One region of the Ensifer sp. D2-11 genome, then DNA from elsewhere that is predicted to be linked to it. Evidence: predicted binding sites of a transcription regulator. Region 1 holds the regulator's gene; the other holds the start of a gene.

What was found. The regulator LexA, encoded in region 1, represses DNA repair genes until DNA is damaged. The targets are predictions, from matches to a motif close to TGTTCNNNNTGTGTTCNG.
Region 2: the regulator LexA is predicted to act here: its motif matches at 1,812-1,829, upstream of M1D34_RS13530 (DNA recombination protein RmuC).

What each region holds. Positions count from the first base shown of each region.
Region 1 covers NZ_CP096433.1:1,497,876-1,502,293, forward strand. Annotated here, with positions in the region: gene M1D34_RS07225 (hypothetical protein) at 1-300, opposite strand, end outside; gene M1D34_RS07230 (calcium-binding protein) at 701-1,780, shown strand; tRNA gene M1D34_RS07235 (tRNA-Cys) at 1,825-1,898, opposite strand; gene lexA (transcriptional repressor LexA) at 2,119-2,835, opposite strand; gene M1D34_RS07245 (hypothetical protein) at 3,060-3,224, opposite strand; tRNA gene M1D34_RS07250 (tRNA-Ala) at 3,334-3,409, opposite strand; gene M1D34_RS07255 (DUF1254 domain-containing protein) at 3,591-4,418, opposite strand, start outside.
Region 2 covers NZ_CP096433.1:2,814,893-2,819,310, reverse strand. Annotated here, with positions in the region: gene M1D34_RS13535 (ribokinase) at 1-467, opposite strand, end outside; gene M1D34_RS13530 (DNA recombination protein RmuC) at 574-1,779, opposite strand; gene def (peptide deformylase) at 1,929-2,453, shown strand; gene fmt (methionyl-tRNA formyltransferase) at 2,523-3,458, shown strand; gene truA (tRNA pseudouridine(38-40) synthase TruA) at 3,458-4,201, shown strand; gene M1D34_RS13510 (hypothetical protein) at 4,369-4,418, opposite strand, start outside.

The sequences.
Region 1 (4,418 bases):
GACAATGACGCAGGCGAGGACCAAAGCGACCGGCCAGAAGTCGGTCGCCTGATCCCAACTCCACCTCCACATTTCATAACCCTCTAGGTGAGGCGGCGGCAGCTTTGCGCTGATCTCGAAATCACGTTTTTCGCGGCCGTGAAAGTGTCCGATGGCGAAGGCGAGGCCGATGATCAGCGCCAACCTTCTCGGTGCAATCACCATGAACAGCAGGGCGACGACTGCTGCAATACAGACGCCCTCGGCCACATGCCCGAGCCAATCGAAGTGGCGCTGAATGTAGCCCCAAGGAATATCCATCACATCGCGCTGCGAGTGCCGCCCTCCCGATGAGGCCGGCCGACGGGACGCTATAGCACAACCGCCGATCACGAGACCACATGGTCCTCCGGGTATCTCTCTTCGTGGACGTCGTCCGGAGCGTGGGCAACCTCTTCCGTCTTTCAGCATCCGGACGCGGAACTTCACCGGAAAGTACAACCTGTAGTTAATCCGAAGTGGTCAATGGACAGGAACATCGCGTTCGGCAACATTAGAGCACTTTCAGGAAAAGTGTGGACGGTTTTCCGTGCGGAAGGGCGTATTTTCAAAGCGTTAGCCCGCTCGTCACTCCGACGAGGCCGGACGAGATCGACGCCCCCAAGGCCGTCCGGGTCCCCAAGACGAGCATCACCTGCTTTGCAGCACTGTGGAGAGAAAAATGGCGCATCTGATCGGTGGCATCGCCCCTTGGCTCGGGCTCGACAACCACATCTTCGGCACGAACGATCCGGACATTGTCTTCGGAGACCCATTCACGACCGACAATAGCCTGGGAGTCTTCGAAATCGGCGGCTTCCTGTCTTCGGGGCAGGGTGGCCGCGACAGCCTTGACGGGCACGGAGGCGACGACACGCTCTTCGGCGACGCTTGGGCGATCTCCGATCAGGGGCGTGGTGGCGACGACCAGCTCGACGGCGGCGCCGGCGACGACACGCTGTACGGCGATGCCTTCTCGATCGATGTGAGTGACTCCGCGATCGTCGCCGGAGGGAACGATCGTCTCTCGGGCGGCAAAGGCAACGATACACTCTACGGCGATGGCTACAATTGCCTCAGAGGACGTGGTGGCGACGACTGGCTCGACGGCGGCGCCGGAGACGATATTCTCTCGGGCGACGCTTTCTCCCTCGGCGATTTTTTCGTTGGCGGGAACGATCGGCTCCAGGGCGGAGAGGGCCATGACAAACTCTACGGAGATGGCCTCGACCAGGGCGTCGTGGAATCCGGCATCGGCGGCGACGACCACCTCTATGGTGGTTCTGGCAACGACTTTCTTGTTGGAGATGTTCTTTTCTCACGTGGCGGCAGTGGCGGCAACGACCTGCTCGACGGAGGCAAAGGCGACGATGTCCTGTATGGCGATGCAGAGGTCGGCGTGGACACCGCGGGTGGGGACGACCTCTTGATTGGCGGCGCCGGTAACGATCAGCTCTGGGGCGATGGCCGACTTACCGCAGCCTTCGCGGTCGAGACCGGTGCCGATCAGTTCCTGTTTGCGCGGAACAGTGGGCGGGATGAGATCTTCGACTTCGAATTGGACAAGGACATCATCCAAATCGCCGGCTATGGCTACGACGACTTCGCCGATTTTCTGTCCAACATCGGCGACGATGCTGACGGGAACGCTGTCCTGCAGCTGAATGGCACGGTCGATCAGGTCACTCTGATCGGCATCCACGCTGCCGACCTCAGCGCTGCCAACTTCGTCTTTGCGAATGCGGATTTCGCCCTCGTCTGACGAGGGGAAGTTTGTCGGTAACAAAGCTGATCAGGTGTGGCTTTTGGAGGCCTCGGCCGGAATTGAACCGGCGTACAAGGATTTGCAGTCCTCTGCGTCACCACTCCGCCACGAGGCCTCTACGATTTGCGTTTTCAAATCGTGGCGCGGATTTAGAATGATTGACCGCAATCCGCAAGAGGGTACATTTGGAATAGGGACTTTTTTATTCTGTATAAATGTGTCTTCCGTTCTATGACCGGGCGTGGTCATAGCGTCCCAAGGCGCAATACTCCCACGTCAGCGCTTTGAAATTGCGTACTTTCGTAGGAAGCGGCTGCGCACCTGGTCAGGAAGCTCTAATGATAGCGCCGGATGAGGCCGACGAGCCTGCCTTGGATCTTGACCCGGTCCGGACCGAATATGCGTGTTTCGTAAGCCGGATTGGCGGCCTCCAGCGCAATAGAGGCGCCCTTGCGACGGAATCGCTTCAGGGTTGCTTCCTCGTCGTCGATCAGCGCGACGACGATATCCCCGGGGCTGGCGGTGCTTCCGTTCCGGATGATCACCGTATCGCCATCGAGGATGCCGGCCTCGATCATCGAATCGCCCTTGATCTCGAGAGCGTAGTGCTCGCCGCTGCCGATCATTTCAACCGGTACGGATATATCGTGCATATTGTTCTGGATTGCCGAAATCGGCACACCGGCGGCAATGCGGCCCATGACCGGAACGGCGACCGATGCGGCCTCGGCCGGCGGCGCCGGTTTCGGTGCGGGGGGCGGCGCAGCAGGCTTGCCCAGACTGCCTTCGATCACGCTCGGCGAAAAGCCGCGGCGGACCTGCGAAGCGCCCGCATAGGCCTCCGGCAGCTTGATGACTTCGAGGGCCCGGGCGCGATTAGGTAGCCGGCGAATGAACCCACGCTCTTCGAGTGCGGTGATCAAACGGTGGATGCCCGATTTGGACGCAAGGTCCAAGGCGTCCTTCATCTCGTCGAAGGACGGCGGGACCCCGGATTCCTTCATTCGTTCGTGAATGAACAGAAGCAATTCCTGTTGCTTGCGGGTCAGCATGGCGTCACTCCAGAATCGCGAAACAAATCAAGAACAGAACCTATCTGTTCCATATGTGTTCCGCAAGTGCCTAAAATTCCGTGAATTTCGCTTGCTGTTGAATGCCGATCCGCCCCGCGATCCGGCGTGTCGATGGCGATCGCTCGGAATTCGGGGCAGGGGCCGATACGCTCTCGCATGTTTTGGGCTTACGGCGGGCGGCGCAGTCGGTCGCCTATGCAATGCTAATAGGCAAGGCGCAGTCCGCCCGGCGTAAGAACGTCGAATTCAGGCTCGGGATAAGGCCCGTACCACTGGGTGTAGGTCGTGTTGGTCGAGCCTGTGCTGGCGCACCCCGAAAGGGCGAAGAGGGAAAAAATTACGGCTGCCACGAAAGATTTAACAGGCATGTTTTTCTCCACTCGCGGGAGTTGCCCAGACCTCGAACGGGTCAGACTAAAACTTTCTCTCAAATCAGCTTTTTTGGCAAGCAGCGAGCCGGCAGGGAGGACTGGTGGATGGTGGAGCCGAAGGGAGTCGAACCCTCGACCTCCGCAGTGCGATTGCGGCGCTCTCCCAACTGAGCTACGACCCCACTGGTCAACGATTGTATAAGAGTTTTCGGCCGACCGCGCCAGTGCATTCCACTTGCCGAATGCATCGCAATACAAAGATGAGACTGACAACTGCAAGCCGCGTCGGTGCCCGCCGGCCGGCAGATAGGGCGGAGTGCAAGATCACGAACACACAACGCCACTATCGGCTTTCAGCACTGGCTATTGAGCGATCGCGGGCGGCTGCCAAGAGCCATCGAGAATTGCCTCTTTGCCCCAATAGGCGCGGATGTAGAGCGAGAACTTCCCGTCCGGCGCGGGCAGCCAGTTGTTTTCCTTGTCGCCCCCAGGCGACTTCGCGCCTGCGTAGAGGGTAAGCGAACCGTCGGAGTTGCGCTTTAGGTTCTTGTTCTTGGTGCCGAGTGAGTAGCGTTTGAGGTCGTTCGCGTGGAAGAGATGCTTGTCGTTGTACAGGGTCAATGACCAGAAGCCGTTGACCGGCGGCTCCTGCCCGGCCGGGAAGGTGATTGCATAGCTGCCGCTGCCGCTGAGTTCTCCGCCCGCGCCGTCGTGGTCGGTGTAGAAATATTGCGTCTCGTTCGGCCGGTTGTCGAACATGTTCGATTTTGCCGTTCCGGTCCGGTTGAAATAGTCGACGCCGAACTGCGCATTGTTGGTCGAACGGTTCCATCCGTTCCCGGCCGGACGTCCGTTGTGCTTCCACTGGAAGAACGGCTGGATGACCTTGTCTTCGGTCTCGACCGCGGTCGCAACCAGCACCTTTTTCAGTTCGGGGTCCTTGGACGCTGCATCGAGCAGCAGGCGGAATTGGCCGTAGAGAGCCTCCTCGCCCGGCAACGGATCGACAGTGTCGAGAACCTCGCCGAACTGATCGAAGAACTTATCCGGAACCACCCATTTGGTTTCCTCGCCAGACGATGCCGGTCCGGGAATGTCCGGGACCTTGGCCCATTCGATCGTCTTCATCTCTCCGTCGAAATCCTTCAGCGGATAAGCGACGACCTGGTTGATGACCTCTTGAATCGCTTT
Region 2 (4,418 bases), 1.3 Mb from region 1:
CGGATGCCCCGCCGTTTTGCTTCGGAGAGTGCCTTTTCCACCGAGGCGGAGGGAATTTCGAGCTGCAGCATCAGCGTGTCGCCGGCCGACATCTGCGCAACCACGTTCGCGGCGTCGTCCCCGCTTACGCGTGCATTGGCGCTGGCGACCACGACGATGACGTTTTCGCCATCGCCGCCGACGATGATGTGCGCCGTTCCGGTCGGCTCGCCGACGGTCTTCGTCAGATCGAGATCGGTGCCGGCCTCCTTGAGCAGCGCCAGCGCGCCCTCGGCAAAGGCGTCGGAGCCGACGGCACCTGCCATGCGCACCGAGGCGCCGGCGCGGCGCGCCGCGAGCGCCTGGTTTGCGCCCTTGCCGCCCGCCGCAGTGGAAAAGTCCGTTCCGGCAACCGTTTCGCCGGGCTTCGGAAGGCGTGCGGTGGTGGCAATCAGGTCCATGTTGATGGACCCAAAAACAGTGATCATGTGGAGGCGTCCCGTCGGCTTGCTCTTTAGATTTTCGCCTGTCGTCATCCCAAAACCGCTGCACGGTTTCGGGCGACACGCATTTGCCGGAGAGTGCCCGACGCCGTCAGTCCTCGTCAACCACTCTCAGCTTCAATTGCCCCATGCGCCCGTCCATCGGGCGCCCGCTGCCGTCGCCCGGCTTTTCGCCCTGTCTCGGATCGGCCTCGGCCTGCAGCTCGAGCGCCTCGATCTTGGCGCCCCGACGGGTCAGCTTGTCCGAGGAGATCAGGATGTCCTCGACATCCTTCTGGGTCATGGCGAAATGGCCCTGGAGCTTGCGTACGCGCTCGTCGAGACGCGAGAGGTCTTCCATCAGCCGTGCGACTTCGCCCTGTATCAGGTGGGCCTGCTCGCGCATGCGGGCATCTTTCAGGATCGCCTGGATGACCTGGATCGAGAGAAGCAGAAGCGACGGAGAGACGATGACGATCCGCTGCCGGTGCGCCTTCTGGACGACCGCTTCGAAATGCTCGTGGATTTCGGCGAAGATCGATTCGGAGGGAACGAAGAGGAAGGCCGTATCCTGCGTCTCGCCCGGTAGAAGATATTTGCCGGCGATATCGCGGATATGCACCTCCATGTCGCGGCGGAATGCCTGCGCGGCCTGTTGCCGCCGTTCGGCGCTCGCCGCGTCCCTCATGGAGTTCCAGGCCTCGAGCGGAAATTTCGCATCGATGACCAGCGGCGGCTGGCCGTTCGGCATGCGGATGGTGCAGTCCGGCCGGGCGCCGTTGGAAAGCGTCGCCTGGAAGGCGAAGGCACCCATAGGCAGGCCGTCCGCGACGATCGCCTCCATGCGCGACTGTCCGAAGGCGCCGCGCGTCTGCTTGTTGGCGAGGATGCTCTGCAGCCCGGCCATGTCCTTGGCGAGCGACTGGATGTTGTTCTGCGCGTTGTCGATCACCGCGAGCCGCTCCTGGAGCCGCCGCAGATTTTCGTGCGTCGCCTTCGTCTGCTCGCTGATCGAGGCGCCAATGCGGTGCGTCATTCCGTCGATGCGCTGGCTGAGCGACTGGTTCAGTTCCGCCTGCCGGGCGCCCAAGACCTCGGTCATGGCGGCGATGCGTCCCTGCATCTCCGTCTGCGCTGCAATGAGCGCCGACATTTGCTCTTCGCGGCCGGTCGCGCGAGCCGAACGGGCGCGCCGCACCATGATGGCCGAGAACAGCACCACGAGAATGGCGGCGGTTGTGACGAGGTGGCCGGCCGTGACGGCCAGGGTGCCGATGAGGAACAGCGGCTGATCGAAGGAAAAGGGGATGGGCTCCATGGCCGCAGACTAACAGATTCGCGTGCGAAAACCAGATCAAAACGAGAACATGCATTTCCGCTCCCCGGTCGCCCCCGTTTGGAGCACAACGGGTTTCTCGATGGCAATTTTCTTGCGCGTCGACGGAAAGATCGGCTATGGGGATCGACATGACGATCAAGCCGCTCATCATTCTTCCCGATCCGGTTCTGCGCCAGGTGTCGACACCGGTGGAGACCATTGACGCCGATATTCGCCGGCTCGCCGACGATATGCTGGAAACCATGTACGACGCGCCGGGCATCGGTCTCGCCGCGATACAGATCGGCGTGCCGAAGCGCCTCCTGGTTCTCGACGTGACGAAGGAGGGCGAGGAGAAGCAGCCGCTCGTCTTCATCAATCCGAAGGTAGTCCGCTCGTCCGAGGAGCGTTCGGTCTATGAGGAAGGCTGCCTTTCGATCCCCGACTACTACGCCGAGGTCGAGCGACCCGCCGCGATCACGGTCGAGTATGTCGATCGCGAGGGCAAGGAACAGGCGGTCGAGGCCGAGGGCCTGCTCGCCACCTGCCTGCAGCACGAGATCGACCATCTGAACGGCGTCCTGTTCATCGATTACATCTCGAAGCTCAAGCGCGATATGGTGATTCGCAGGTTCACCAAGGCGGCCAAGACGCGCGGCGCAAAGGCGATCTAGCGTCGCGGCCGCATTCAAGCTGGAGCCGCCGCCCGCTTACGGGCAATCGAAAGAGACGGAGGCCGCCACTTGCCGCTTCGCATGATCTTCATGGGCACACCGGAATTTTCCGTGCCGACGCTCCTGGCGCTCGCCGGGGCGGGTCACGAGATCGCCGCCGTTTACACGCAGCCGCCGCGGCCGGGCGGCCGGCGCGGCCTCGACCTGCAGAAGTCCCCCGTGCATCAGGCTGCCGAGCGGCTGGGCATACCGGTGTTGACGCCCGCCAATTTCAAGGATGCCGCGGACCGCCAGACCTTTCGGGATTTCGGTGCGGACGTGGCGGTCGTCGTCGCCTACGGGCTGCTGCTGCCGGAGGAAATACTCTCCGGCACCCGCTACGGCTGCTATAACGGCCATGCCTCGCTCCTGCCGCGCTGGCGGGGGGCGGCGCCGATCCAGCGGGCGATCATGGCCGGCGACCGCGAGACCGGCATGATGGTGATGAAAATGGACAAGGGGCTCGATACCGGTCCCGTCGCTCTCGCGCAGTCGGTTCCGATCGATGAGATGGTGACGGCCGGCGAATTGCACGACCGGCTGATGCAGGTCGGAGCTGTGCTGATGACGGAGGCGATGGCCAGGCTCGAGGCCGGTGAGCTTCCGCTCGCGCCGCAGGCGCAAGAGGGCGTCGCCTATGCCGCCAAGATATCGAAGGAAGAGACCCGGATCGATTTCTCCCGGCCGGCGGCCGAGGTGCACAACCATATCCGCGGCCTCTCGCCCTTTCCCGGCGCCTGGTTCGAACTCGATATTGCCGGCCGTCGCGAACGCGTCAAGGTGCTGGCCTCCGAGATGTCGGAAGGGGAAGGTGCTCCCGGAGAAGTGCTTGATCACACTCTCAGGATCGCTTGCGGAGAGGGCGCGGTGCGGCTGACGAGATTGCAGCGCGCGGGCGGCAAAGCGCTCGACGCGGCCGATTTCCTGCGCGGCACGCCCATCGCTGCCGGCGCGAGGATCGCCTGATGCCCCGCTATCGCCTGACCGTCGAATATGACGGTTCCGATTACGTCGGCTGGCAGAGGCAGGACAACGGTCCCTCAGTCCAGGGCGCAATCGAGAAGGCGGTCCTGTCGCTGACCCGCGAGACGGTCTCGATCCGCGGCGCCGGGCGCACCGATTCCGGCGTTCATGCCAGAGGGCAGGTGGCGCATCTCGATCTCACGCGCGAGTGGAAGTCGTACACGCTGCAAAACGCCCTCAACGCGCATCTGGCGCTTGCCGGCGAGCGGGTCTCGATCCTCGATGTCGCGGAAGCCCCCGGCGATTTCGACGCCCGTTTCTCGGCAATCCGCAGGCATTATCTCTATCGGATCATTTCCCGCCGTTCGCCGCTGGCGCTGGAGGCGCGGCGCGCCTGGTGGGTGCCGAAGCCGCTCGATCACGACGCCATGCACGAGGCGGCGCAGCGCCTCGTCGGCCATCACGATTTCACCACCTTCCGCTCGGCCCACTGTCAGGCGACGAGCCCCTTGCGCACGCTCGACCGGCTGGACGTGACCCGTGCGGGCGAGCTCATCGAAATCCGCGCCACGGCGCAAAGCTTTCTTCACAACCAGATCCGTTCCTTCGCAGGCTCCCTGAAGCTCGTTGGCGAGGGCAAATGGACGCCGGACGACCTGCAGGCGGCACTGAAGGCGCGGGACCGCAAGGCGTGCGGCCCTGTCGCCCCGCCGGACGGGCTTTATTTCATACGGGTGGATTACTGAGCTGGAAACAGCAGCCCCTCATCCGGCCTGCCGGCCACCTTCTCCCCGCACGCGGGGCGAAGGAGACTCGCGGCGCTCGCTCGATTCGTGCCGCTTGTCCCTTCTCCCCGCTTGCGGGGAGAAGGTGCCGGCAGGCGGATGAGGGGCTGCCGCAGATCCGCCGCCATTCAGCCCGGCATCAGGCCGAGCAGGCGCTGCAGGAACTGCATGATCATCA